3 regions of the Beijerinckia indica subsp. indica ATCC 9039 genome follow, and region 3 is predicted to be linked to each of the others. Evidence: predicted binding sites of a transcription regulator. Region 3 holds the regulator's gene; each other region holds the start of a gene.
The links. Region 3 encodes PhoB, which activates phosphate uptake and scavenging genes when phosphate is short. Its sites were predicted from a motif close to TGTCATNNANCTGTCAT; they were not measured.
Positions count from the first base shown of each region.

Region 1: BIND_RS08165 (acid phosphatase) is a predicted target of PhoB. The motif match lies at 4,054-4,070, and genes of this name have one in related genera.
Region 2: BIND_RS00585 (UDP-2,3-diacylglucosamine diphosphatase) is a predicted target of PhoB. The motif match lies at 3,390-3,406, and genes of this name have one in related genera.

Region 1 covers NC_010581.1:1,814,885-1,824,469, reverse strand. The annotation lists gene BIND_RS08180 (glycoside hydrolase family 25 protein) at 38-1,045, shown strand; gene BIND_RS08175 (patatin-like phospholipase family protein) at 1,358-2,401, opposite strand; gene BIND_RS08170 (cytochrome-c peroxidase) at 2,734-3,897, opposite strand; gene BIND_RS08165 (acid phosphatase) at 4,276-5,874, shown strand; gene BIND_RS08160 (DUF983 domain-containing protein) at 5,979-6,392, opposite strand; partial or broken gene BIND_RS21280 (IS481 family transposase) at 6,752-6,868, shown strand; gene BIND_RS08155 (hypothetical protein) at 7,051-7,548, opposite strand; gene BIND_RS08150 (hypothetical protein) at 7,705-8,436, shown strand; gene nifK (nitrogenase molybdenum-iron protein subunit beta) at 8,664-9,585, opposite strand, start outside.
Region 2 covers NC_010581.1:128,736-138,320, forward strand. The annotation lists gene BIND_RS00570 (c-type cytochrome) at 202-639, shown strand; gene BIND_RS00575 (cytochrome b/b6 domain-containing protein) at 636-1,361, shown strand; gene BIND_RS00580 (glycosyltransferase family 4 protein) at 1,338-2,420, opposite strand; gene BIND_RS00585 (UDP-2,3-diacylglucosamine diphosphatase) at 2,422-3,276, opposite strand; gene BIND_RS00590 (helix-turn-helix domain-containing protein) at 3,636-4,253, shown strand; gene BIND_RS00595 (aspartate aminotransferase family protein) at 4,305-5,570, shown strand; gene BIND_RS00600 (hypothetical protein) at 5,657-7,147, opposite strand; gene BIND_RS00605 (acetoin dehydrogenase dihydrolipoyllysine-residue acetyltransferase subunit) at 7,341-8,483, opposite strand; gene BIND_RS00610 (alpha-ketoacid dehydrogenase subunit beta) at 8,480-9,505, opposite strand; gene BIND_RS00615 (thiamine pyrophosphate-dependent dehydrogenase E1 component subunit alpha) at 9,517-9,585, opposite strand, start outside.
Region 3 covers NC_010581.1:3,866,232-3,875,816, reverse strand. The annotation lists gene rnr (ribonuclease R) at 1-518, shown strand, start outside; gene dgcA (N-acetyl-D-Glu racemase DgcA) at 568-1,548, shown strand; gene BIND_RS17325 (RMD1 family protein) at 1,600-2,739, shown strand; gene phoB (phosphate regulon transcriptional regulator PhoB) at 2,840-3,598, opposite strand; gene phoU (phosphate signaling complex protein PhoU) at 3,595-4,326, opposite strand; gene pstB (phosphate ABC transporter ATP-binding protein PstB) at 4,396-5,172, opposite strand; gene pstA (phosphate ABC transporter permease PstA) at 5,169-6,008, opposite strand; gene pstC (phosphate ABC transporter permease subunit PstC) at 6,101-7,087, opposite strand; gene pstS (phosphate ABC transporter substrate-binding protein PstS) at 7,262-8,353, opposite strand; gene BIND_RS17290 (site-specific tyrosine recombinase XerD) at 8,701-9,585, opposite strand, start outside.

The sequences.
Region 1 (9,585 bases), 2.1 Mb from region 3:
ACCGGCTTTTCTCCCTAGTTTTCGCGCCAGAGTCCCCATGTCGATGACCCTTTCGCGTTCCTCATCCCTTCTTGCGGCATGCACCGCGCTTCTCGGCCTCGGTCTTGCCGGTTGTGGCGGACGTGTGACGGCAATCGATCCTTATCCGCATGCCAGCGATTATGAGATTTCCGGGATCGACGTGTCCAAATATCAGGGCGAAATCGATTGGCGGGCGGTTCAAGCGAGCGGTGTGCGCTTCGCCTGGATCAAGGCGACTGAAGGTGGCGATCATCTCGACGAGAAATTCTTCCAGAACTGGATGGCTTCAAAAGCGGCCGGTGTGCCTCGGGGCGCCTATCATTTCGCCTATTGGTGCCGCCCGGGCCACGAGCAGGCCGCCTGGTTCCTGAAAAATGTTCCCTATGATCCAGACGCATTGCCGCCCGTGCTCGACGTCGAATGGAACGGCAATTCCAGGACCTGCCCAAAGAAGATCCCGCGTGAGGTCGCACTCGCCCAGATGCATATGATCCTGACCGCCATGGAACGCGCCTATGGCAAGCGGCCGGTCATCTATACATCCGTCGATTTCCACCGCGACGTGATGCAGAATGAATTCAACGATTATCCGATCTGGGTGCGCAGCGTAAAATATTACCCGACGGTCAAATATGGCAACCGCCGTTGGCATTTCTGGCAACATACGGCGGAAGGTCATGTTCCCGGAATTCGCGGCTTCGTCGATCGCAATGCCTTCAACGGCAATGCGCGGGAATGGCAAGCCTGGCTCCAACCCTCGGGCAGGCGGGAAGAAAAACCGGCGCCAGCACCTGTGACGACAACCGCTTCCATTCCGGCACCTCCGGCCCCTGCGCAGAGCAGCCCCCAAGCGGCGGCTCTGGTTCCTGCGTCAACACCCGTTTCCACACCTCAGACGAACCTAGCGCCCACGATCAACACGGCAAGCACCAGCTCTCCTTTGCTTCCCGCAGCCGCCATTCCCACTGCGACAGGAGCGCCCCAGCCCGAGACCGCGCGCTCGGTTGCCATGAGCCAACCTTAAGAGAGGCCAAAAAAGAAGGACCGCCCCTTCGCAAAACTGCTCGGGAGACGGTCCTTCCATTGTCGGATCGCGGTCCGCGATCCCGGAATAAGGCGGCTTAGAGGCCGAAAGCCCCCAAGAAGGCATGATGCCAGGTCCGGGCCCGCGATGTAAGACAATGAGACACTGGATCACCTCCTTTCGATGTGTTGACGATGCCTTAAAGGTAGCAGGTCGCCAGATTTTTGCAAATCCGGATTTCGCAGAGGGGTTTAGGGTCGCCGCCCTCGTATCCACCTTCTCAAGATGGTTCGGGCCGTGATACGCTCCGCCTCAGCATTCCGATGCCAGAATATCGATATCGAATGTGGCGCGTTTACCAATATCATCGGCATGAGCGGCCAGAAATTCATGCGTCACGCGGCGCCCTTCGGCTTTCAGCATGTCAACGAAGGCCCATTCCGCATTCAATTTCGAGGAATAATTCAAGTCATTCATCATTTCGGTCATGATCAAATGCGAGCGGATATTGGCCCAATGCCGACTTTCCTTGCTGTTCGGATTGGTTGCATTGCGCAACAAGGCGATCATGCGCAATTCCTTCATGAGAGGCGAGTTGAAGGAAATTTCATTCAGCCGATTGAGAATTTCAGCGGTCGTGCGGGGGGTTTCATTCCGTTGGCGCGGATTGATCTGCACCAGAATAATATCATCCGTTTCAACATCCCTGACCAAGGGTGTCAGCGTGGGATTACCCGCGAAACCGCCATCCCAATAAGGGATCCCGTCGATCTCGATCGCCTGAAACATGGTCGGCAAACAGGCGGAAGCGAGGAGGACGTCGGGAGTCAGTTCATGATTGCGAAAGACGCGCCCACGTCCGGTATGAACATTGGTCGCGGTGATGAACACTTTGATGGGCGATTGGCTTAGACTCGGGAAATCGATGCATTCGAAGAGAATGGAACGCAAGGGATTAAAGCCAAAGGGATTGCTCTCATAAGGTGACACTACGCGCGACACCATATCCAAGAATTGGAACATCGGCGACGTGTCGAGAGACCAGCGGCCGAGCAGCCGATCGAGAGGTGTACGTTGGACCGGGTTGAAGGCCGCAGCTTTGGCTACGCGGCTCCAATAGTTATCGAGCGCTTCGCGCGCGCCTTGAGCGCCTCCCTTGATCCAACCATCTGCCAGAATCGCCGCATTCATCGCACCCGCTGACGTGCCCGAAATCCCTTCGATCTCCAGCCAGGGTTCCTCAAGCAACCGGTCGAGCACACCCCAGGTAAAAGCCCCATGCGAGCCGCCCCCCTGCAAAGCCAATGCGACGGGACGTTTCTTGATCGGCGTATCCGGATGATCGGCAGACGTCATTCTGGCCTTCCCATGTTTTTCGCCACAATTTGCGAGCGTGCCTTGTTTTAGGGGGCCGCGCTGCCTTGGCAAGTATTTTCAGTGAAAATCCATAAACAGGATACGTCTTGCGTCCCCATTGATTCAGGTCCATCGGCAAGACGAAATATTCATCCAGAGAAAGTCAATCGACGGGGAGCATGATCACCTTTTCAAGGGTTTCACACGCAAACGACGATAGAGGAATCAATTATTCCCTGTCACGTTAACTTCGCGCTTGTCGCCAGCAAAAAGACGCCGAACCGGCCGGCTTTTCGTGTATCCGCGAAGCACAATGAGGCCGTTCTGCTCGATTACGGATACTTCACCGCAGCGGGTTCCTGGCTCGAGAAGCCATCGTCCAGGGTTTTGAGAAAGGCGACCACCGCATCAATGTCGGCTTCCGAGACCGTCGAAGGGTCTCCGGCCTGTTTACCAAAGGGGGGCTCATTATTGACATTGTCATGGTAAGCAGCGGGCAGATCGTCATATTTGGCAATCGTTCCATCGGCGCCGTGGGGATAATATTTCTCCGGCTTCGTATCGCGTTCGAAATAGAAGGCGACGGCCTCGCGCAAGCTCTTCACGACACCATTGTGGAAGAAGACTTTTCTGCGGGCGACATTGCGGAGGGTCGGCGTCTTGAACAGGCCGCAATAATCCGGCCTGTCACGGAAATCCTGTCGCTCGGGACCACAAAGACCGAGATCGAAAAAAGCCGGATCTTGATTTTGCGCTATGTCGCGATTGCGCGGCACGCCGATCGCAATCAACCCATAATCAGTGAAGAAGGGCGGGGTGCCCGTCTTGCTCGGCGCGCTGACATGGCAGCTTGCGCAATTACCCTTGTCCTCTGCCGTGAAAATTTCGAGCCCGTGTTTTTCCTGCTCGCTCAATTCCGCCTTGCCGCGCAGAAAAGCATCATATTTGCTTGAGAAGGGATAGAAGAGCGCGCCCTCCTGCTGAAAGGCGTCAAGCGCCTTCATCGCCGCTTCGAGGGGCCATTGCTTGTCTTGCGACACCAATCCGCCTGCCACAGCGCGCAAGGCTTGCCCGTAAATTTTTTCGATCGTATCGGACAGCGCCGCACGATCTTCATTCGCCATTTCAAGCGGCGATAAAAGAGGGATCAAGGCTTGGTCCGAGCGCCGATCCACGCGGCCATCCCAGGTCAAGCCGCCCGTTGGACCATTGTCTATGCTGCCGTCAGCTTCCTCGTCGGATTCATAATAATGTTCCGTGGACGGCGGGGTCACCTGTTTATAGGTGAGCGTCGGAGCCGCGCGAAACGCGGCTCGATCGAGGGTTTTGCCGCCCATTTGCACAGCAAGGTCATTGGAGGGCGAAAAAGCATTCTGGGGATCATGGCAGGAAGCGCAGGACAATTTACCCGAGCCCGACAGTCTGGGATCGGAAAACATCTGCCGGCCGATCTCCGACAATTGCCTCGCCTGTTGATAGGCCGTCGCTCTGGTCATTCCTCCTTGCGGATTTTCTTGCGCCAAACTGTCTTGCCCAAAACTGTCAATAATGGCTCCAACAGCCATAAATAAAATCAGACCAGCAAAGGCAGAGAGACAATAATGCATGGAGGATCTTACCGTTGAAACGCGGGGGGACCATGCTCATTGATCACGACGATTAGATGACATCCCCTCTCGTGAAAACTCTTTCTTGTCAGCGTAGACGACAATCCATCCATATTTCATTTTTTTGTCCATTAGTTAGCTTTCCCCTCAAAGAAAGGCTTGGATTGTCAAGAAACTGCAAAGCTCGCACGCTATGACCCTGCGCAAGTCACACTCATCTCGTCGGAATGGGTGATTGAGGGGCTTCCAGGGAAAGATTATCCGATTATGAAAACGCAGTTTCATTTCTTAATATTGACGGCGAGCGGGCTGATTCTGTCCCCCGCAGCCCATGCCTTGGACACGAATCCGCCCGGCTATGAGCAGCCGCAGGAAGTCCAGGACAGCACCACCCCGCGCTTCCAGGCCAAACTCAATCAGATCCAAAATATCGTCGTTATTTATGCGGAAAACCGCAGCTTCGACCATCTCTACGGTAATTTCCCGGGCGTTGATGGTTTGCGCGATCTTAAGCTCGAGCAGATCACTCAGCGCGATCGCGATGGGTCGGTCCTGAAGGAACTGCCGGTCATCTGGGGTGGTCTGACGGGTCCCGGCGTGACGCCGGCCATCACGGAAGCACAGACGGCTCATTTGCCGAATACGACTTTCAAAATCGATGCTCCGGATGGCTTCAATGCCTCCTTGAGTGTCATGACGCGGGATCTCGTGCATCGCTTCTATCAAGACCAGATGCAGATCAACGGCGGCAAAAGCGATCGTTACGTCGCCTATGCGGATTCCGGCGCCCTGGTCATGGGCTATTATGACGTTTCAAAACTGCCGCTCTGGTCGGTCGCGCAGCGCTACACGCTCGCCGATCATTTCTTCCAGGGCGCTTTTGGCGGCTCCTTCCTCAATCACCTCGCTCTGATCTGTGCGTGCACGCCCTATTATCCGAATTTGAACAAGAGCCCCGCCGCGTCGCGTATCAGTGCTGTTGAGGCTGATGGCGTCACCCTCAAACTGGCCGCCAATTCGCCGGCTTCGGCGCTCGTTGGCCCTCCTAAATTTGTGAACGACGGCGCTTTCACGCCGGATTTCTACGCCGTCAATACGATGCAGCCTCCCTATCAGCCGAGCGCCGTCAAGCCAGCCACGGGCGGAGATCCGCGTTATGCCGATCCGTCCAATGCCTCGACCTTGCCGCCCCAAACGCAGAAGACGATCGGCGATCTGCTCAGCGCCAAGGGTATTAGCTGGGCTTGGTATAGCGGCGCCTGGCAGGCTACGCTCGATGGTCAGAATGGTGCGACCGTCCCGAATTTCCAATACCATCATCAACCGTTCAACTATTTCGCGGCCTATGCTCCCGGGACACCGGAGCGCGCCGAGCATTTGCTGGACGGCGGCTTGAATGGTGAGGAATTCATCAAGGCGATCGATGCCGGCAAATTGCCGCAAGTGGCCTTCTATAAGCCGCAGGGTAATTTGAACGAACATGCGGGCTATACCGATGTGACATCCGGCGATCAGCATATTGCCGATATCATTGCCCATCTCGAAAAAAGCCCCCAATGGGGTCGTATGGTCGTCATCGTCACCTATGACGAAAATGGCGGCTGGTGGGATCACCTTGCGCCTCCGAAGGCGGATCGTTGGGGACCCGGCACCCGTATTCCGGCGCTGATCGTCTCTCCGTTCGCGAAGAAGAACTACGTCGACCACACGCCTTACGATACGACTTCGATCATCCGGTTCATTACGAAGCGTTTCCATCTTCGCGCTCTGCCAGGACTTGCCCGCAGGGATAATGCGATGGCCCAAGCCGGCGAGCCAAAATTGGGTGATCTGACCGATGCCCTTGAACTCAGGGGTAATTACTAAGGCTTAATTGGCCTTCCACAAAAAAGCCCCGGACGTTCGACGAGAAGTGAACTGACCCGAGGCTTTTCTTTATGAAGAGTGCTGGAAACTCAGCGCGCTCGCCTTCACACGCCGCCGTTTAAACTTGGACCTTTCGCGGTGGACTTGGCCAAATGTCCCTCCTCCGCCTTATAAAAATATTGGCTTGCCACGAGCCAGCCTTTCAAAGGCCGAAGCGGTGGAATGCAGGTCGCGAGCAGAAAGGGGAGCGTCGTGAACAGATGCACCCAATAGGGGGCCTGATATTCCACCTCGATCCACACCGCCAAAATGGCGCTAGGTACGCAGGCGAAACAGATCACGAAAAAAGCGGGACCATCGGCCGGATCAGCGAAGGAATAATCGAGGCCGCACACTTCGCAGCTCTTGCGAAGCTTTAGAAAGCCGCGAAACAAATGGCCCTTGCCACAGCGAGGACAGCGCCCCCTGATGCCAGTCGAAATCGGCGAAAGCGCCGGCCAGTCACGATCTTCAGACATTATCGTTCCTCAAAATTCAAAGCCAGCCACCATGGCCTCGGATTTCCACGAGAAAGACTCATCCACCCGAAGTCTCCCTGATAGCTCATCCCCTCAGCGAAGAGGGAGATATTTCCGAAAGCCGGAAACCGCCTTCATCACTTAACACTTATATATATTATAATTTGATATTTTGAAAGAATTTTTAAGATATTGAAAAGACGTATTTTTGTGGCGTAGAGGATCGGACTTTCAAAGTGAACCCTATCCGATGCTCTCTCTTTTCTGAAAATGCATCAGATTGGTCCTAAAAAGGGGCTTTTGGGATTGGTGCTCTGGGTGTTTGATCCAGACTTTGATGGTGCAATTCTTTCTGCAGAATGGAGGGATGCGCCAAGACGACAGAGACGGTGCGTCGAGCGATACAAAATAGTCAAAAAAGCCTGAGAACTCTCGCCAGACGCTGTGGGATCAACCAGAAGACCGTCGCCAAATTCACCTGACGACCTTCCTCAACGCCTACAATTACGGCTGACGGCTCAAGGCATTGAAGGGCCTCACGCCATTTGAATACATCTGAAAAGTCTGGACAAACGAAACGGAAGATTCATCCTAAATTCGTTCCATCACGTGCCGGGACTAAGCACCTAAAAATCGGCATTTATCATTGTTCGTTTGTTCACGTGTCCTCGCCTCGGAACCACTTAATAATGCACTCAAGCAGAGGAGGCTTGCTTGCATATTTGGGAACATGGGCCAACCAAGCATCCCACGCGGCGTCTCGCTCGATGCCTGCCGGCACCATGAAATAGTAGCCCCCGTTGTGTCTATGGGAGAGCCAGAAGCCCCCGTATTGGCCTGGAAGTATCCGAGCAACGTCTTCTCGCCGCCATGTCTGCTTACCTAGCCATGTTCGTTTTTCGATATGATCATCATAGAGTGTCACACAACACATGCCTTCATTAAGCCTGTTGAAAAGAACTAATCCTAAGGCGAAAAGTGCAAAAATCCACTCCCAGGCTGGTGACGAAAGACTGAGGTGCACCCGCCCAAAAAACGCTAGAAGCATCAGCACAGAGACAGTCAACAATGGCTTCACCTGCTTTGTCATCGGAGTTCGGTAGGTTGCTGGAAAGAGCTGAGGCTCGTCAGTCCTATCCACCGCACTATCGTTCATTTCGCTTTTCCAAGCCGATCTGATCCAAGGCCTTGTTCCCTTTAGCTTTGACGATAATGCGTACAAATTCAAAAAATTTGCACCACACGAAATCGGCCGTACCTCATGCGGTTTCCGATACACCGCTGTGATTATACAATTCCTCGAGATACTTGCGTGCAAAGCCTATTAAGTTATTCTGCTACGGATACTGCTGATGCCATCATTGGACCTTTAATTTTTTGTCATAAATGTATCGAGAATAACGGACCACGATCAATGAAATTATCAAGATCGCTTTTATTTGGCTCTTTCCTTGTGGCATTTAACATTGCCTCCCACGATGTGGTGAAGGCAGAAGATGCCGAAGAGATAAAATTAGAAGAGGAGCAGGCTAGGCTCAAAAAAGAGGCAGAAGATCTATTTCGATCAGTGCTTGCCGATGAGCCTAAAGCTGAACGTTGCGAAATAGAGGCGGAATGGGGTGAGTATTCGATCCCTGAGTCAGTTGCTCGGCAATATTTGGGATTGAAGATTCATGCGGACTTGTCTCCTCCATATTCAGAAACGAAACCATATTTAGGAATGGCCCCTAAAGATATTATCCACCCAAGCAACGATGCGCTTTGTAGCAAAGAGTCTACAAAAGAGAGGGAAAAAGCATCCGGAATCAATGAAGATAAGGCTATAGACATCCACCATATTAGCTACACATTTCCCGTTTTCGATGATAATTATAATATTGCTATAATTGTTATTACGTCGATATACTGGTCATATCGTTCAATCCCCGGAGCGGGAATTATAAAAATGCCACCTGAAGGCGAGGGCTCTGCTGCGATCTACGCAAAGAGCTTGGACGGCGTATGGCGTAGAATTACGACTATTAATTTATTCCATTTTTCATGATTTTTTCGTTCGGCTGCGAGCCGCTGACATTCTGGCTCTATGAAGTGATGCCGATGCTCGATGCGGTTGATGTTTCACGTTTCGCTCCCAGCCACCTATTTATTTGGCTCGAACTCCCAGCATCATCGTTACAAAAAAAAATCCTCGCGGAAACCAGACGGTCGCCGCGAGGATTTTTCTTTCTGTCGTCGCGGCGGCCTTTTGCAAGGCCGCCGTCATCGCATGGATCAGCGAATGATATCGAAACTGTAATCGCTATGCGCCGGCACATTGGTTGTCTGGTCGATCATATTGAAGATCGCGTCGAGCATGTAGCGCAGGAGATGCAAGCCGCCCTGATAACCATAAATCGGGAAGCGGTGATGGTGATGGCGGTCGAAGATCGGGAAGCCGACACGGATCAGAGGTGTACCCGTGTCTCGTTCGAGATATTTGCCGTAAGTGTTGCCAATCAGGAAATCGACCGGCTCGGTGAAGAGCAGGGAACGCATGTGCCAGAGGTCGCGATTGGGATAGACATGGCAATTGGCGCCGTAAGGCGAAGACGCGAAGACAGCTTTGACCTTTTCGGCCCATTCATTGCCGCCATTGGTCGAAAGCACATGCACCGGCTCCGCCCCGAGCTCCAGCAGGAAAGCCGTCATGCCGAGGCAAAGATCGGGGTCGCCATAAATGGCGAATTTCTTACCATGGATATGGGCGAAGGAATCGGCGATCGCATCGAGAAGACGGCCACGCTCCTTGCGCATGACGTCCGGAACTGGCTTGCCGGTCAGACGGGCGATTTCCAGAAGGAGCTTGTCGGTCGCCTGCACGCCGAGCGGGCAATTCAGCGCGACTGTTTCCTGCCCATGCGCGGCAATGTAGGGCAAGGTTTTCTGCGTGGAATATTCCTGCAGTGAGATGGTCGCCTTGGAATTAAGCGCCGCCGTGGTTTCCTCGGCGCTGGTACCGCCGTCGAACATGCGGAACGTGCCGTCGGTCGGTGTATCCCACACTTCGCTATTGTCGGACAGGATCGTGTAATCAAGATCCCAAAGATCGAGAATGCGTTTCAATTCGCGCAGATTGCCAACCGTATAGGGATCGAAACCGCCAATGAAATTGATCCGTTCATTTGGCTCGCGCACGGGCTTTTCCGCCATGCCG
Region 2 (9,585 bases), 430 kb from region 3:
ATGCGCTTTTAGTAAAATAGAGCTCGGGCGCCGCTATCGATCTTCTATGGGGGTAAGCCGCTGGCCAAACACGTCCACTCCAGCAAATGTGATGGAACGATCCATGGAGACGGCAGCGGCCAGCTTGTTCCTGGCGGGAATTGGTTTTATCGCTTGGGAGAGGGTTCTGGCAAAGCCGGACAGGCTGGAAAGCGGAGGTCGATGATGCGCAAGAAACTTCTCCTTGGCACCTTATTTCTGATGTCCGCTACCAGCCTTCTTGCTGCCAATGATCCCATTGCCCAGCGCAAGGATATTTTGAAGGAGATCGGCGAGGTGACAAAGCCCGTCGTTGGCATGTTGAAGGGCGAGGTGCCATTCGATCGCGCCAAAGTCGATGCGGCACTGACCGCCTATGCCGACGGCATTCCGAAATTGCCCAGCCTCTTCCCGGATGATTCCAAGACCGGGGGCAAGACCGAAGCCAAGGCGCGGATCTGGGACGAGAAGCCGAAATTCGAGGCTCTGTTCAAGAAATTCGGTGAGGATGTCAAAACCACACAAGGCACGATCACCGATGTTGCCAGCCTGAAAGCCAATTTCCCCAAAGTGTTGGGGGACTGCAAAAGCTGCCACGACGATTATCGCGAGAAACATTGAGCGGGCTTTTCATCATGCGGGATGGCCGGCATGGTGCGAAAGGCACTGTCGAAGCCTGGGATCTGCCCACGCGCCTGTTCAAATGGATGCTGGTTCTGCTCGTCGCCATGGCCTGGCTCAGTGACAAATATGGCGTGGCCACGCCCGAATGGCACAAATGGAATGGCTATACGATCCTGGTGTTGATCGTGTTTCGCCTGTTGTGGGGTTTCTTTGGCGGCGTGACCGCGCGTTTTTCCAGCTTCTTTCCAACGCCGCAGCGGATTTTTGGCTATTGCGGCGCGCTGGTGCAAGGGCGGAAGCTTCCTTATCTCGGCCATAATCCGCTCGGTGCCTGCATGGTGCTTTTGCTCCTGGCCGCTGTCTTTTGCCAGGCCGTGCTTGGCCTTTATTCGGCTGATCCCGATCGTCTCGTGATAGAGGGACCGCTTAGCGGCACGTTGTCGGACGCCTCAGTCGATGAGGCTTCGCATGTCCATCGGCTTGGATTTGATTTTCTCTTGATCTTGATCGGCCTGCACGTCCTGGCCAATCTCGCCTATGATCTGATCGGCAAGGAAGGCATGATCCGCGCGATGGTGGTGGGACGCAAACCTGCGGCTCTCTATGCGGATATGCCGCGATCGGCGCCGGGCTCGCTTTGGCTCGCCTTCACCTGTCTGATCGCCGCGGTGATTCTTGTCTTTGGCGGCATTTTTCTACTCGGCGGGCGCTCCCTTTGAAGCCTTTTTGCGGAGATTTGGTCGCGCCACCGGCCGGGCGATCGGTGCCGTGCCGCGGTGGTCGTAGACTGCGGCTATATTGTCGAGGAACTGACGGGCGCTATTGGCCCAGGTAAAGGTCAGGGCATGGGTGCGCGCCCTTTCGCGCGGGATGGTGAGCGCCTCGATGCAGGCGGTGCGCAGGTCGAAGTCGAGCACGCCGGCCCCGCTGGTCCCGATCGTGTCCAGAGGACCTTGAACCGGCAAAGCCGCGACCGGGCAGCCGCAGGCGAGTGCTTCCAGGACGACCATGCCGAATGTGTCGGTCCGGCTCGGAAACACGAAGACATCGGCGGCGGCATAATAACGCGCGAGTTCATCGCTCGGCATGGCGCCAAGAAAATGCGCCCGGGGATGGGCCTGTTGCAGCGCGGCTCTGGCGGGACCATCGCCGATGACGAGTTTCGAGCCCGGCAAATCGAGACCCAGAAAACTCGAGAGATTTTTTTCCGGCGCCAGACGGCCCGCATAAAGAAAGATCGGACGTGGAAGCGAGAGCGGCACCGCTCGATCGGGATGGAAGCGTTGATGATCGACCCCGCGAGACCAGATCCGGGGCCGATTGAATCCGCGCTGCTCGAGTTCCCTGGCGAGGCTCGGCGTTGCGACCATGAGCCCATTGCCGGCATTGTGAAAACGCCGCAGGACACCGTAGCTCACCCATTCCGGAATCGGGACGCGCTCCCGGATATATTCGGGAAAGCGCGTGTGAAAGCTTGTCGTGAACGGGTGGCCGGTTTCCAGACAATAACGGCGCACGGCAAAGCCGATCGGCCCCTCGGTCGCGATATGAATGTGATCGAAACCTTGGCCGTCCAGCCGCTTTTTAATGCTCCGCCAGCCGACCAGGGCGAGCCGAATCTCCCGATAGGTCGGCAAGGGAAGGGTGGCATAGCCTTGCGGACTCAGGAAATCGACTTCGACACCTTGCTCGTTCAAGGCTTTGGAGAGACTTTCCAGGGAGCGCACCACGCCATTGACTTGCGGCTGCCAGGCATCGGTGGCGATCAGAATCCGCATTTTAGGCCGCGGCTCTCTGCGCCGCCGGAAGATTGGCCTGTCGGGCCAGACGTTCGCTGGCCGTGGCTTGCCAGCGCAGGATCTCGAGCCGCCCATCGGCATGTTCGGCGATCGCGGTGCAGGATTCGACGAAATCACCCGTATTGATATAGGTCACGCCGTCGATTTCGCGGATGGTGGCGTGATGAATATGGCCGCAGACGACGCCATCGGCCCCGTGTTTGCGCGCTTCCTCGGTCAATGTCATTTCGAACGCGCCGATGAAATTCACGGCATCCTTGACCTTCAGCTTCGCCCAGGCGGAAAACGACCAGTAAGTGAAACCAAGCGCCCGGCGCGCTTTATTGAACCATGTATTAGACCAGAGCGCGACGTCATAGGCCCAATCGCCGAGCCAGGCCAGCCAACGGGCGTGCTGGACGACAATATCGAACTGGTCTCCATGGATGACGAGCAGGCGCTTGCCATCCGCCGTCTCATGGAAAGCATGATCGACGATGTCCACGCCGCCGAAGGTCATGCCGATATAGTCGCGGGCGAATTCGTCGTGATTGCCGGGCACATAGACGACGCGGGTTCCCTTGCGGACTTTGCGCAAGAGCTTTTGCACGACGTCATTGTGCATTTGCGGCCAATACCAGCCGCTTTTCAAACGCCAGCCGTCGATGATGTCACCGACCAGATAGATCGTATCCGCGTCGTGATATTTCAAGAAATCGACGAGCAGTTCCGCCTGACAGCCGCGAGTGCCGAGATGCACGTCGGAGAGGAACAAAGTGCGGTAATGGGTGGAGGACTCTAAGATCGTATCCACGCTGTTTCCTGACTCTCGAGCGGCAAGGCCTTGAAAACCCATTCTGCACGCCATAAAGCACGCTCGCATGGCGTTGCGATGACGATCGGTCGCAATAACGGTAAAGCCTTGGGCATAATGTTTACCGTTCCGCTTGGTTTCAGGAGCAAAACTTTTTTCATCGACCCATCATCAACGGCCCTAAATAGTCCCACGCCGATCGTCGTTCTGTCGAGCCATTATCGAGAATCACGGATTCTCGATCCGTCACTTTTTAAAGCGTATCCACTTGTCCTCGTCGAAGCGCGAGGAGTCGCGCTTCGACGAGGGTGGATACTATGCGGAAGCAGGATGTTTTCGTTCGATATTCCAAACAAAATCGGTTAGTCTTTCAGCCCATGGCAGGGTGAAGGGCACGTGGCATGGGGGTCGAGGGACGCGATAAGGTCAAGGTTCTGGAGGCGGGTGCGGCGGCTTTATCGAGCCAGCTTGGCAAAACCGTCCAACGGTTGCGCAAGGCCTATAATCTCTCGTTGTCCGAATTATCCGAGCAATCGGGGGTTGCAAAATCGATCATCAGCCAGATCGAGCGCAACGAGACCAATCCGACGCTGGCGACCATCTGGCGGCTTTCGCAGGCGCTCGATGTTTCGATTGAGCGCGTGTTGCAGGCGACCGAGGATGAACCTTTCCTGGAAAAAGCCTCCAAGGGGGACACACCGATTCTAGTTTCCGATGATGGCAAATGCCGGCTGGCGATCATCGGCTGGATCAAGACGGTCGAATGGCTGCAATGGTATGATTTTGCGGCTGATCCCGGTGGCATTCTCGAATCGGAGGCGCATCAGCGTGGTTCCGTCGAAAGCCTTTCGGTGAGTGTGGGCGAACTCGAGATCGAGGTCGGCGGCGTGATCGAACGCGCCAAGGCGGGCGAAACCCTGCGTTATCGTTGCGACCGGCCGCATACCATCCGCAATGTCTCGCGCAAGCCCGCCTCGGCGATGATGGTTTGCATCCTCAAAGCCGCCGCCATGGAATGAGAGGGCTTTGTCGTTGGCCAGCGCCTCCCCGCCACATCCAGGATCATCTCGATGGATTCGCAACAAATAGGGGAAGCCTATCGTCAGCGTCACTGGCGCTTTCTTGCCGATCTTCAGAAAAAGGCGGGAATGGAATTTGTCGTGGGGCGACGCGAAGGGTCCCATATCTGGAATGTCGAGAATTCACGGCGCCTTCTCGATTGCGGCAATAGCGGGGGCGTTCATTCTCTTGGACATTGCAATCCGGAAATACGACAGCTGATTGCTGAGAGTTTGGAAACGCTCGATGCGGGCATGTGGGTGATGCCAACCGAAGAAGCATTGGCGTTCCAGGACACAGTCAATCGTGCGGATTCGCCCATTCCGGACTGCCGGACTGTTCTGACGTTGAGTGCCTCGGACGCCATGGATGCCACGATCATGTGGTCGTTTCGCGTCACCGGCCGCAAGAAGGTGCTGGCGTTCAAGCATGGCTATCATGGCCATAGTGGTTTTGCCGCGCTGGCGACGGGATCAGAGGCCGAGGGGCTTTTGTCGCATTATTCTCTTCCGGGCGATTATAGCCTGTTTTTTGAGGATTATGGCGATCTCGACGCGATCGAAAGAACGATCGATGCGTCCTGTGCGGCCATCATCATGGAGCCTATGAATTATGAAACCTTCGAGCCCGCGCCTGATGGTTTTCTGGAAGGTGTCCAGGCTTTGTGCCGCCGCCATTCGACGCTTTTGATTCTTGATGAGACACGGTCGGGCCTTGGCCGTTCCGGCCGGCTTTGGATGAGCGGCTTTTATGATATCCAACCCGACATCATCATATCCGGAAAAGGATTGGGCGGAGGCTATTATCCCGTCGGCGCCTTGATCGCTCGATCAGATATTTATGATCTCTGCATGAATAGTGGCCATTGGGGCTATATGGCGAGTCTTGCCGGCAGCCCCATTGGCGCACGGATCGCCATGAAGGTTCTGGATATTGTGCGGCGTCCGGAACTTGTCGCGAATGTCCACCTCTTGGAGAGAGATCTCACCACGCTTTTTTTGGCGCTCAGCGCGAACTTTCCAGATCTCTATCGACCAGCCTGGGTCAGGGGAGGGATTGCCGCTCTCGGCCTTCAGGATGCGCAATTCGCCTCGATGATCCAGCTTGAACTGTTTAGGCGTGGCGTGCTTTGCCACAGCACCTCGCTCATTACGCCTTCCGTTGTCAAATTCTTCCCGTGCTTGACCAGCACACCCTCAATCGTCGAAGAGCTTGGCGGTGCGCTCGAGGATTGCGCGCAATCCTTCCGCAAGCAGGAAAGGGTTTCAACCTCGTAGGGACAGAGTTCGGAGCAGATCGGATATCTCCGATCTGCTCTCCTTAAAGAACAATTGTTTTGGACCCCGCCTCAGAATGACATACCTCAGAATGACATGAAGGTGCCCAGTACGAAAGCATCGCCCGTGACCGAGCCGCCAGCCTGATTGCGCGAGATCAAATGCGTGAACTCGCCCTGGAGTGTGATCCAATCCGTCAATTTATAGCGGGCAAAACCCATCACACTGGAATTCGAGCGCAACAATGTGGAGGGATCACCATAAGTGGCGTTCAACAGACTGATGCCATAGGCACTGCCGATTGTGAAACGATCATAGAACGTGTAGCTGGCCTGGGCATAGCCGCCATAGGAATCCCGCTTCTGGCCCTCGCGGTTGATACCGTCGAAAAACAGGAAGGTCGAGCCCATGCCGCGGCCATAATAGCCATAGGCGAGGAGGCTCACGGGACCGGCATCGAGACGAGCGCCGCCATCGAAACCGACCGCGCGTATATTGGCGCCTGCCGCCAGGGAACCATTGGTCACCACGCTATCGCCGATTTCAGCGCGATGCTGTTGCGTCATGCCAGAGGTCCAGGCCGTCAGCTTCAGGTCATCGCCGTAATGACCGATATATTTCAAACGCCATTGCAGGCCCGGCTGATCATGCGCCGACATTTCGCCCGACAGGCCAGAGTAATTATATTCCTGCAAGGGGGAGAAGACGCCGACAGAGGCCGTGAACCCATAGAAATCGGGCGTCGTATAGGTTATTTGCGGCAGCCAATCCATGTAGAAATAGCCAAAGCCCACATGGCCCAAAGTGGCATTGCCCGGCGCCGCATTGCTGGAAAAGAAGCCGACACCCGGAATGGTCGCATCGTTCAACACGGCGTCGGCGGCAAAGAGGCCAAGATCGCGGCCAATCTTGACCGTACCGAAATCAGGCGTGCCAATGGTCCCGAACACTTGCCTCAAGTCGATGCCCGGAGTGCCGAGCGCGACTGCTGCGCCCCCGTTATTGGCGTTGAACTTGCCAACCGAAACATTGTTGCCGCCCGTATAGAGACCGAGCGTGAAACTAAGGTCGAGGCCTTCCTGGCGAGTCGTGAGATTGGTGACGAGATTGCTCGGCAGATAGCCTGCGCGTATGGCATTTGAATTATTGGCGACACTGGGAGCCAGAAGACCGCCCGCAACCGTCGCATTGCCGCGCGTCTTGAAACCTTCAGTCGCGAAGAAACTCAAAACACCCGTCAATCTGAGATCGACTTCGCCGATCCGCACACCGATACCCTTGTCGAGCTTCGTGACATAACGATCATCCGGGACGATCTTTACGCCTTCCTTCGTCACGACACGGCGGCCAGCCGGCTCGGCGACACGAGCCTTGTCTTCCGCCTCATGGGCATGGCGGTCCTTCAATTTTCGATATTCGGTCTTTGTCAGAATGCCTTTCGACCTGAGTTGATCGAGTAATTGATCAGTCGTATCGGCCCGCGCCGTGGAGAGGCTGAAGCCTCCTGTAGCGATCAAGCTCGAAACAAGCGCAAACGACAGCGATCCGCGCAAACGCTCGCGGCCTCTCCTTGTCATTCCATTCCTCCGAGATCTATTTTTATGTTTGTTCTGTTTTTGATTGGCGTCTAACGCAGAGTCGAAATCTTCTTTGTGAATCAAACCCGCTCTGTTTCATTCATACGAACGGGAGCATAGGAGATAGCCGGACCCGAGGGGGCCTCGGGTCCGGCCTCTCAAGGCGTCAACCAAGAAACACGGGCGGAGGGGGTCAGCCCACCTTGGTCTCGACCTTTGTGATGAAATCGCCAATCAGCCCGTTGACCTCGGCCGATTGTTCCATTTGCGGCATATGTCCGCTCTTCTCGAGAGGATGGAAGGCGATGGTGCCCGGCAGTTGGCCTGGATCAACCATCGGCACGACCTGATCCTGTTTACCCCAGAGGATTTCAACCGGCGCTTTGATTTCGGCAAGGCGCGACAGCAGATTGAGGCTCTGGCGTCCCTCCTTGAAATTGGCGCTAGCGATCGCGGTCAAAGCCGTGGTCGCGCCGTCGAGGCGTTTGAACTTGATGAGATCGTCGATCATGTCATTGCTGACGAGGGAGGGATCGGCGAACAGCAATTGTAGCACCGGCTTCAAGGTTTTGCGGCGGTCGGCCGTGATGAAGCCATCGGTGTAATCGGTGTTGATCACATCGCCGAGGGCCGCCGGACTGATCAGGCTGAGCGATGCGACAAGCGTCGGCCGCTCGAGCGCCAAGGCGAGAATGATCGCGCCGCCAAGCGAATGGCCGACGAAATGCGCTGAAGCAACACCGAGCGCATCCAGGGTTTCGCCCACGCTCTTGGCGAGCGAGGCGATATCGCCCGAAGTCTCTTTCACGGATCCGCCATGGCCTGGCAGGTCAATCGCGATGGTTCTGTGCTTTTCAGCGAGGGGAGGCTGATTGAACATCCAATTGTTGAGATCACCGCCGAAGCCATGCACGAAGACGATCGGCGCGCCTTCGCCATTGCCGATTTCGAGAATGCGGATTTTCTGGCCGCTGACCTCGATGACCCTGGGTTCAGGGGCGGCAACCGTTTCGCTTTTGTCCTGTTCACTGACGAATTCGGCCTGGAACTTATCGATGAACCGATCGATTTCATCTTCCGATGTCTCGCGGTCGGCGATGATAGCGATCAGCGAGCCGACCGGCAGTTCTTCCTGTTCCTGGGCGACCTGGCGGCGCAGAATGCCTTTGACCGGGCTTTCATAGGCATTGGTGATCTTGGTTGTCTCAATGTCGGCGAGATCATCGCCGACATTGACTTCCGCACCGATGGTCTTTGCCCAGGAAGCCACCTTGCCTTCGGTCATGGCGAGACCGAATTTCGGCATGGTGATGGCTTTGATCTCTCCGGTGATCATGCGGGCTCCTTGATCTGATAATTCATGAGGGCCTTGGCGGCTTTCTCGATCCTGTCGGCATTAGGCACGAACAGATCCTCGAGATTGGGCGCGAAGGGGACCGGTGTATGCGGCGGGCAGACCATTTTGATCGGCGCCTTGAGCGCGCCGAAGGCTTCCTGCGCGACGACGGCCGAAATATCGGTCGCCATATTGCAGCGCGGGCTCGCCTCATCGACAATCACCAGCCGGCCTGTATCGGCGACACAATCAAGGATCGTGTCAAAATCCATCGGCGAGGTGGTGCGTGGATCGATGACATTGCAGGTGATGCCCTGCTTTTCCAGACGGTCGGCGGCCTCGTTGGCCATTTTGACCATGCGGCCGATGGCGACGATCGTCACGTCGTCCCCCTCGCGGGTGAGGTTCGCCTCGCCGAAGGGAATGGTATAGGGCTCGTCCGGCACTTCCTCGATATCGTCATACATGACCTTGTTTTCGAAGAAGATCACCGGATCGTTGTCGCGGATCGATTGGATCAGCAAGCCCTTCACCTCATAGGGCGAGGAGGGAATGACAACCTTGAGGCCGGGAATATGTGTGAACAGCGGGTAGAGGCACTGGCTGTGCTGGCTCGCCGCGCGAAAACCCGCACCATACATGGCGCGAATGACGAGCGGGGTGACGGCCTTGCCGCCGAACATGTAGCGGAATTTGGCCGCCTGGTTGAAGATCTGGTCGAAACAGACACCCATGAAATCGATGAACATCAGTTCGGCGACAGGCCGCAGGCCGGTGGCAGCCGCGCCTGCCGCCGCACCAATATAGCCGCTTTCGCTCAGCGGCGTGTCGAGCACGCGCTCTGGACCGAATTCGGTGATCAAGCCCTTGGTGACGCCGAGCACGCCGCCCCAGGCATCCTGCTGGCCCTTGGTGCCAGCACCGCCCGCGACATCCTCGCCCATGACGATGACGGTCGGATCGCGGCGCATTTCGCTGGCGAGGGCTTCATTGATCGCTTGCCGATAGCTCTTCTTGCTCATGATCGCAGCCCTCAATAGGAGACATAAACATCAGAAAGGAGGTCTTCCTCGGTCGGCAAAGGCGCCGCCTTGGCATGCTG
Region 3 (9,585 bases):
GCTCCGATGGCTTGCCGAATACGGATCCGCATGTTCTTGCCGAAATCGCGGCCAAGATTTCAGCGGCTGAACGCCGTGCCATGGCCGCCGAGCGCGAGACCGTGGAACGGCTGATCGCCATTCACCTCGCTGATCAAGTCGGCGCGCAATTCGAGGGCCGCATTTCCGGCGTCACCAAATCCGGCCTGTTCATCCGCCTCATGGACTCAGGGGCCGATGGTTTCGTGCCCATATCGAGCCTTGCTCAGGATTATTTCCGGCATGATGAAGCAAGGCACGCCTTGATCGGGTCGCGCACCGGCCTCATGCATCGGCTGGGTGATCTCGTCACCGTCCGGCTCGTCGAGGCAGCGCCGCTGGCAGGCGCGCTGCGTTTCGAACTCATCGACGGCGGCGCTCTTGCGCCACGCTCGAAAGGCCGGAATGGGTCCGCCAAGGGATCTGCGAAGCGCAGCTTCGACCCCAAAGCGGAAGAGGCTTTAGCCAAGAAAAACATCAAACGCAGCCGCCGGCGCTGACCGTTTTTTCTCCTTCCTTTCCCACGAGCCTTTCAAGAGACGTCCCACCATGCCGCGCCTAACCCTGGCGATCGAATCTTTCCCCCTGGCCAGTCGTTTCGTCATCTCGCGTGGGGCGAAAAGCGTGGCGGAGGTCGTTGTCGCCACGCTTGACTCTGGACATGCCAGGGGACGGGGAGAATGTGTGCCCTATGCGCGCTACGGCGAAAGCCCAGCGAGCGTCCTCGCTCAAATCGAGATGATCCGCCCCGCGATTGAAGCCGGCGCTGGGCGTGAGGTTTTGCAGGAGCTTCTGCCGCCAGGGGCCGCCCGTAATGCGCTCGATTGCGCTTTGTGGGATCTGGAAGCCAAGGAAACCGGTGTGCCCGTCTATCGTCGCGCGGGCCTTTCGGAGCCCGTGCCCGCCGTCACGGCTTATACGATCTCGGTCGGCACGCCTGAAACCATGGCGGAAGCCGCGGCCAAGGCCAGCCATCGACCCTTGCTGAAACTCAAGCTCGCAGGGGAAGGGGATCTTGCCCGCATTGCCGCCGTGCGCGCGGCGGCGCCCGAGGCGACCCTGATCGTCGATGCCAACGAGGCTTGGACCGAGACAATGCTTGGCCCCTATTTCGAGGCTTGCGCGGCGGCTGGTGTCAAACTGATCGAACAGCCCTTGCCAGCCGGCCAGGATGCGATGCTTGCAAAAATTTCAAGGCCCGTGTCCATTTGTGCGGATGAAAGCGCTCATGATCGCGATGGACTCGAGGACCTTGCGGCCCGCTATGATATGATCAATGTCAAACTGGATAAAACCGGTGGTCTGACGGAGGCCCTGTGTCTCGTCGAGGCGGCGCGCGGGTTGAAACTCGATATCATGCTTGGATGCATGGTGGCGAGTTCGCTGGCCATGGCCCCCGCCATGCTGCTTGCGTCACAAGCCCGGTTCGTCGATCTCGATGGCCCCCTGCTGCTTGCGAAGGATCGTCCCCATGGGCTCACCTATGAGGGCTCCCTTGCTTATCCGCCCGCGCCCGATCTTTGGGGATGAGTGCGATGGGAAAAAGCCATTTGATAGATTATCGATCGACGCGGAGCCATTATGCAGCCTCAAGGTGAAGTCGTCGTCACATCGGGCGATATTATCGTCTATCGCCTGTTCGAACTCGCCGACAGTATCAATCTCGATCTAGCCGAAAAACATTGGCTGGAGCATACAGGCTCCCTCGGCGCTCGGCGCAAATTGCAGGCAACGCCGGCAAAAGCCGTGGCCTATAACGTGCCTCCAGTCGTTCTGACGCTTGATCCCTTGCCCCTGAAACTGCGGACTGAGGATCAGGCGGCACGCAATGTCGAAGCGCAAGTGACGGCGCGCCTTTATGATATCGGCATCGTCACCCTCACCATGCGTTTTTCGGTCAGCCATCTTGGCTGGCACGCCTATTCCGCGCTGCTCAACGCCATTAACGCGACGGTGGGGCCGACATCGGGCAGCCTCCTTTGGCGTGACATGGTGAAGGCTTTGCGCGGCCCACTCGATGGTGCTCTCGACAAGCCGATCGATTCGCCGCTGGAAGAAGATTATATCGTCGGCTTCGTGCGCTCGTTCGACCGGCCCTTGACTGGCCAACAGATCTTGAACGAGATCGATCTGGTGCCGCTGCTGTCCGGCGAAACTCTGCCGCTTTCGGAGCGCGCGCGCCAGGATCTTCTGCGCAATCATTTCTCTTATTATCTCGATGATCTCGCCGTGCTCACCTGGGACCGCGCTTTGGTCGTCGATCCGCGCGGCGATTCGGATGTGCTCGATGTCGTCGAGGTGGCTAATGCCCAATTGCTGGAAATCAGCTATTTCAACAAATTGCTCACCGATGAATTGCCGCGCATGTATGATCTCGTCGAGACCACGCATCGGTCGAGCGGCCTTTGGTCATCCAGAAGATTGGCCGGCCTCGCGCGGCGTTTGTATACATTGTTCGCGGAAGTCACGGAAGTGAAGGAACATGTCGACAATGTTCTGACCGTGACCGAGGATGTCTATCTTGCCCGCATCTATGCCGCCTCGCTCACCCTCTTCCAGGTCAATGCGGTCGGCAATGCGGTCGATCAGAAACTGGCGATCATCCGCGATACTTACATGGCGCTCTACGATGATGCCTCCGGCGGCAGGGCCGATGCGATGGAAATCGCCGTCGTGGCTCTGATCGCGTTGGAGATCATCCTTACGCTCATTCATTGGTAATACCAACGGTCATAATGAATGACCTTTGGTAAAACGAGCTTCGCGTAAAGAGGCGTGTTTTCCCGATTGGGTGAATCGGGAAAACACGCTTTTTTCAAAATTATTTGCCGAAATGCTCGTCGAAGGAATAGCCGGCGCCGCGCACCGTGCGGATGGGGTCCTGTTCCTCGCCGATCGACAAGGCCTTGCGCAGGCGCCCGACATGGACATCGACGGTGCGCTCGTCGATCTCCGCCGCCTCGCCCCAGACGCCGTCCAGCAATTGCGCGCGGGAAAAGACGCGGCCTGGCCGGCCCATCAGATGATCGAGCAGGCGGAATTCGGTCGGTCCGAGATGGACATGCCGCTCGCCGCGATGGACACGCCAATTCTCCCGATCGAGTGAGAGATCACCGGCGGTGAGCAGGCCGGTGATACGGTCTGGTCGCGAGCGGCGCAACAGGGCGCGGACACGCGCCATCAATTCGGGCACCGAGAAAGGCTTGACGATATAATCATCGGCGCCCGTCGCGAGCCCCCGGATCTTTTCGCTTTCCTCGCCGCGCGCCGTCAGCATGATGATCGGCAGCGCCCGTGTCTTCTCGCGCGCACGGATGCGGCGGCAGATTTCAAGGCCGGAGACACCGGGCAGCATCCAGTCGAGAAGGACGAGATCAGGCAGGCTTTCATCGAGACGGGCCTCGGCCTCGTCGCCGCACTCAAGGCTCTCGACCTCGAAGCCCTCGGCCTCGAGATTATAGGTGAGCAGTGTGCTCAAAGCGGCCTCGTCCTCGACGAGGAGAATGCGCGTCGTCGCGGTCGATGTTTTGTTGCGCGCGGAATTGCTGCTCTTGCTGGAAACCTCTGCTGTCTGGTTCATGCGGACACCGTTGTCGAGAAGTCGGAAAGATCGGGCCGACCCTTGGGACGTTCGGTCGGCAATGTTTCTCCGGTAACGAGATAGACCACTGTTTCGGCGATATTGGTGGAATGATCGCCGATCCGCTCGATATTCTTCGAACAGAACAGGAGATGCGTGCAGAAGGAAATATTGCGGGGATCTTCCATCATGAAGGTGAGGAGGTCGCGAAACACCGAATCCTCGAGCGCGTCGAGTTCGGCATCGCGGGTCCAGACCGCGCGCGCCCGTTCGGCATCGCGCAGGGCATAGGCGTCGAGGACGTCCTTCAGAAGGAGGGAGGCGGTCTCATGCATGCTCTTGAGGCCGATGAGGGCGCGCGGAATCCGCATTTCCGTGGACAGTTTGATGGCGCGCTTGGCGATGTTTTTGGCGAGATCACCGACCCGTTCGAGATCGCCGGAGATCCTGATCGTGGCAATGATTTCCCTGAGATCCACCGCCAGCGGTTGCCGTTTGGCGATGGTCAGGATGGCCTGTTCCTCGATATCGCGCTGGAGCAGGTCGAGGCGCGGATCATTTTCGACCGTTCTGATGGCGAGATCCCGATCGAGATCGGTCAAGGCGTCCATGGCGTCCGCCAGCATTTTTTCCGCTATGCCGCCCATTTCGGCGATTTTGCGGCCGAGAATCTCGAGCTCCGTGTCGTAGGCCCGAACGGTATGGCTGGTGATCGTGGATTCGGACATAGGGCTCTTCCTCGAATGGTGTGCCTCGCCGTGAACGGGCTGGCGGCGCCGAAAACGGCGCGGAAAAATTCAGCCAAAACGGCCGGTGATGTAATTCTGTGTCTCCTGCCGGTCCGGCGTGGTGAACAGGCGCGAGGTCACATCGAATTCGATCAGATCGCCGAGATACATGAAGGCCGTATATTCGGAGACGCGGGCGGCCTGCTGCATATTATGGGTGACGATGATGATCGTATAGCTGGACTTCAATTCGTCGATCAGTTCCTCGATCTTGGCGGTCGAGATAGGATCGAGCGCCGAACAAGGTTCGTCGAATAAGATGACTTCTGGATGAATGGCGATGGTGCGCGCGATGCACAGCCGCTGCTGCTGGCCTCCCGACAGAGCGAGACCGCTTGAATGCAGCTTGTCCTTGACCTCATTCCAGAGCGCCCCGCCTTTCAGGGCGGCTTCCACACGGTCATCGAGTTCGCTCTTCGGCAGCTTTTCATAAAGCCTTATGCCGAAGGCAATATTCTCATAGATGGACATGGGAAAGGGCGTCGGCTTTTGAAAGACCATGCCGACGCGCGAGCGCAGGAGATTGAGATCCTGATCGGCGGTCAGGATGTTTTCGCCATCGAGCAGGACCTCGCCCTCGGCCCTTTGCCGGGGATAGAGATCATACATGCGGTTCAAGACACGCAGGAGGGTCGATTTTCCGCAGCCGGAGGGACCGATCAAGGCGGTAACCTTGTTGGCATAGAGCGGCATGCTGATGTTTTTCAGGGCGAGCGTATCGCCGTAGAAAAAATTCAGATTGCGGATCGCCAGTTTCTGCGGCGGTGTGGGGTGCGTCGACATCATTTGGCGGTCTTTCTCGTGCCGAGGACACGGGCGAAAATGGAAAGGGCCAAGACGGAAAAGGTAATCAGCAGGGCGCCCGACCAGGCGAGCCGCTGCCAATCCTTGTAGGGGCTCAGCGCGAATTGGAAAATGATGGCGGGCAGGCTCGCCACGGGGCCATTCAGATTGGTGCTGAAGAATTGATTGTTGAGGGCCGTGAACAGGAGTGGTGCGGTCTCGCCGCTGATGCGCGCGGTGGCCAGCAGTACGCCGGTGAGCAAGCCGGCGCGCGCTGCACGATAGGTGACCTTCGTGATGACATAGGACCGTGGCATGCCGAGCGCGGTCGCGGCTTCCGTGAGCGGGCGCGGCACCAAAAGCAGCATGTCTTCGGTGGTCCGCGTCACGATCGGGATAACCAGAAGGGCGAGCGCCAGGACGCCGGCGAAGCCGGAAAAATGACCCATGGGCGCGACCACGACCTGATAGATGAACAGGCCGATGACGATGGACGGTGCGCTGAGCAGAATATCATTGAGAAACCGCACCACGAGGGTGAATTTCGTGCCGCGTCCATATTCGGCCATATAGGTGCCGGCGAGAACACCGAGCGGGGTGCCGATCAGGACGCCGAGAAAGGTGAGGATCAGGCTGCCGACAATGGCATTGAGAAGTCCGCCGGCGCTGCCGGGGGAGGGTGTCATCTGTGTGAACACCTCCAGACTGAGGCCGGAGGCGCCCTCGAAGAGGAGCGCGAAAAGGATCAGGCACAGGCTGCAGAGACCGAAGGCGGTCGCGGCATAGCAGAGTCCGATCCAGACATTGTTTCGGCGCCGCCGCGCGGCGTAGAGCGTCATGATGTGTCTTTCTTCCGCCAGGCTTTGGCGAACCGCCTGTGGTTCGCCGACAATGAGAATCTGAAACGATTATCGTGCACGACAAAAGGAGCTTACTTGCCCTCGGCTCGCATCAGGAGCAGACGGGCCAGAGCCAGAACAAAGAAGGTAATGACGAACAGGATCAGACCGAGGCTGATCAAGGCCGACGTATAGAGATCGCCGACGGCTTCGGTGAATTCATTGGCGATTGACGCCGAAATCGTGGTCGCTGGCGCGAGCAGCGAGCCGGAGATCCGATGCGCGTTGCCGATGACGAAAGTGACCGCCATGGTTTCGCCGAGCGCGCGGCCGAGCGCCAGCATGGCGCCACCCGCGATGCCAGTGCGCGTATAGGGAATGATGACCTTGGTGATGACTTCCCAATGGGTGCAGCCGATGCCATAGGCCGCTTCCTTCAGGACGGCCGGGACGGTCTCGAAGACGTCGCGCGAGATCGAGGTGATGAACGGAAGGATCATAATCGCCAGGATCAGCGCGGCGGTGAGCAGGCCGATGCCATAGGGAGGGCCGGCGAAGAGGGTCGAGAGGATCGGCACGGGCGCGAACGTCGCGATCAGCGCGGGCTGCACATGCTGCTGCAGGAAGGGCGCGAGAATGAACAGGCCCCACAGGCCATAAATGATCGAGGGAATACCGGCGAGCAATTCGATGGCGATGCCGACCGGGCGCCGCAAAGGCTGCGGGCAGAGTTCCGAAAGAAAAACCGCTATGCCGATGCCGACAGGCAGCGCAAGGAGCATTGCAAAAAAGGACGTGAGCAGCGTCCCATAGATGGGCGCGAGAGCGCCATATTTGTCGGTGACGGGATTCCAGGTCTCGGTGATCAGGAAATCGAGGCCGAACGTTCTGAAGGTCGGTATGGAGCCGATCACCAGGGAGACCAGCACACTGCCGAGCATGACGAGAATCGCCACGGTCGAGGCAAAAGTCAGGGTCCGATAGAAGCGATCGCTGGATTTGAAGAGCTTGTAAACTCTTTCTCGCTGGTCCCTTCGCGCGGGAGCAAATGTCTTACTTTCCGCCAGGATTTCGACCACTCCTCATCTCCCTTGGTAGCGCCTAACATATGTCAACTTTCGTGTCAGTTTCATTGCTCGGAACCGCGAAAGCATTGGACTTTGAAGAGAATCTTCGGTCCGGCGCATTGTTGAGAATTTCAAGCATGATGCGCGCGTTTCGCCGCATCATGCTGTTTATTTCAGTCCGCTGCTTCAGTTGACGAGCGGCTTGCCGTTGGCGCCCTTGATCTCGGCCGCCCAGGTCTTCTGGATCAGGCTGACGACAGAAGCCGGCAGGGGGATATAATCCAGTTGTTCCGCCAGCGGCGCGCCATGGGCGAAGGACCAGTCAAAGAATTTCAGCGCGGCAGCGGTGGCCTGCTCGTCCGTGGGCTGCTTCGGCACCAGGATGAAGGTCGCCGCCGTGATCGGCCAGGAGGCCGCGCCAGGCTGATTGGTCAGGATCTGGTAGAAACCAGGGGAATTGGCCCAATCGGCATTGGCCGCTGCCGCCTGGAAGGAGGCGGATGTCGGCTGAACCTGCTTGCCCTCGCGATTGACGAGGCCGGTAAAGGTCAAGCTGCTCTGCTTCGCATAGGCATATTCGACATAGCCGATCGAGCCTTTGGTCTGCAGCACATTATTGGCCACACCCTCGTTGCCCTTGGCGCCAATGCCGACAGGCCATTCAATGGCGGTCGAGGCGCCAACCTTGGCCTTCCAGTCCGCGGAAACCTTGGACAGATAATCCGTGAAGTTGAAGGTGGTGCCGGAACCGTCCGACCGATGCACAACGGCGATCGCGGTGGAAGGCAGAGACAGGCCGGGATTGAGAGCCTTGATGGCGGGATCATCCCAGGTCTTGATCGTGCCGAGGAAGATCTTGGCCAGCGTTTCGCCGTCAAGAACGAGAGCGCCCGGCTTCACGCCGTCGAGATTGACCACGGGCACGATGCCGCCCATGACCTGCGGCCATTGCACCAGGCCCGCTTCGGCGAGTTCACTGGCTTGCAACGGTGCATCGGTAGCGCCGAAGGTCACCGTGCGGGCCTTGATCTGCTTGATGCCGCCGCCGGAACCGATCGACTGATAATTCATGCCGATGCCGGTTTCCTTCTGATAGGCCTCGGCCCATTTGGCATAGACCGGGAAGGGGAAGGTCGCACCCGCGCCGGTGATGATGGTTCCCGCGGCTTTAGCCGAATCGAGAACAGGGGCAAAAGCCGGAAGAAGCGAGCTGGTGAACCCGAGGACAGCCGCCGTCAGCAGAGTCCTCCTGACGATGCGGAGATGCGAAAGATTCATTTTATGCCTTTGCACCGATTGAGGGCGTAGAAAGTGGACGCAGACATGGTCATCGGGAAGCGGGCCTTGCCTATAAAATCCAACTCACAGGGGTGCCCAACTCCAGGAATCCGGCACGTGACGTCCACCGTTGAGGCATTCTCGATCAGAATCGGACTTGCCAGGATCGAAGAGCCGGAACCGGCTCGTTGGAGGGAAGCTCCCACGGGCCAGAGGCCTTGCGATCGATCCAAGAAGGTCTTTATGAAAGCGATATGACATGGAGATGACAAGATGGGCAAGCGGGAGCTCGTTTTATGACGGCCCCGTCTGATCGAGACGCGACCGATTGCCCTGTTTCCGGCACTTTATACGGCTTTTTCCGCCTTTTCCGTTTGATCCGGTTTTTCCTCCGCCAATGGATGGAGGTCGCGCACCATGGCTTTCATGCGTTCGTCAAGGACGTGCGTATAGATCTGCGTCGTCGCTATATCGGCATGGCCGAGTAATTCCTGCACGATTCTGAGATCGGCGCCATTTTGCAACAAATGGCTGGCAAAGGCATGGCGCAGGACATGCGGGCTGATCCGCGCCGTATCGATCCCGGCAGCGGCGGCGACGACTTTGAGATCGCGGGCAAAGGCTTGCCGACTGAGATAGCCGGTTTCGCTATCGGCGGGAAACAGCCAGCCGCCTTTGCTAAGGCCAAGGTGTTTCTGGTGCAGGAGATCGCGATAGAATGTAATCGCCCGCCGCGCCACGGGCGGCAGCGGCACGAGCCGCTCGCGTCCGCCCTTGCCGCGAATCGTGATCAGCGGGTCGGCGCCACGCATGGCGGAATCCGGCAGTGAAACCAGCTCGGAAACACGCAGGCCGGTGGCATAGAGCAATTCCAGAAGACAGGCGGTGCGCGCCGCCCGGACCCTTTCGCCAAGCGGTCGGGCGGGATCCTCAAGACCTTCCTTCGAGACGGTGAGGAGACGCTCCACCTCGGCCATGGTCAGGGTTTTGGGCAAGCCGCGGCTGCGGCGTGGCCCTTCGAGAATCAAGGCGGGATCGTCGGAGCGATGGGATTCGGAGGCGAGAAAACGATGAAATTGCCGGATCGCCGATAGGCGGCGGGCGCTTGAGCTCGGTTTCAAGCCCTGCGTTTCAAGGTCTCCGAGATAGTGCCGGATATCCTCGCTTGTCGCGTCGAGAAGGCTTCTGCCTCGATCGGCAAGCGCTTGCGCATAATCGGTCAGATCCCGGCC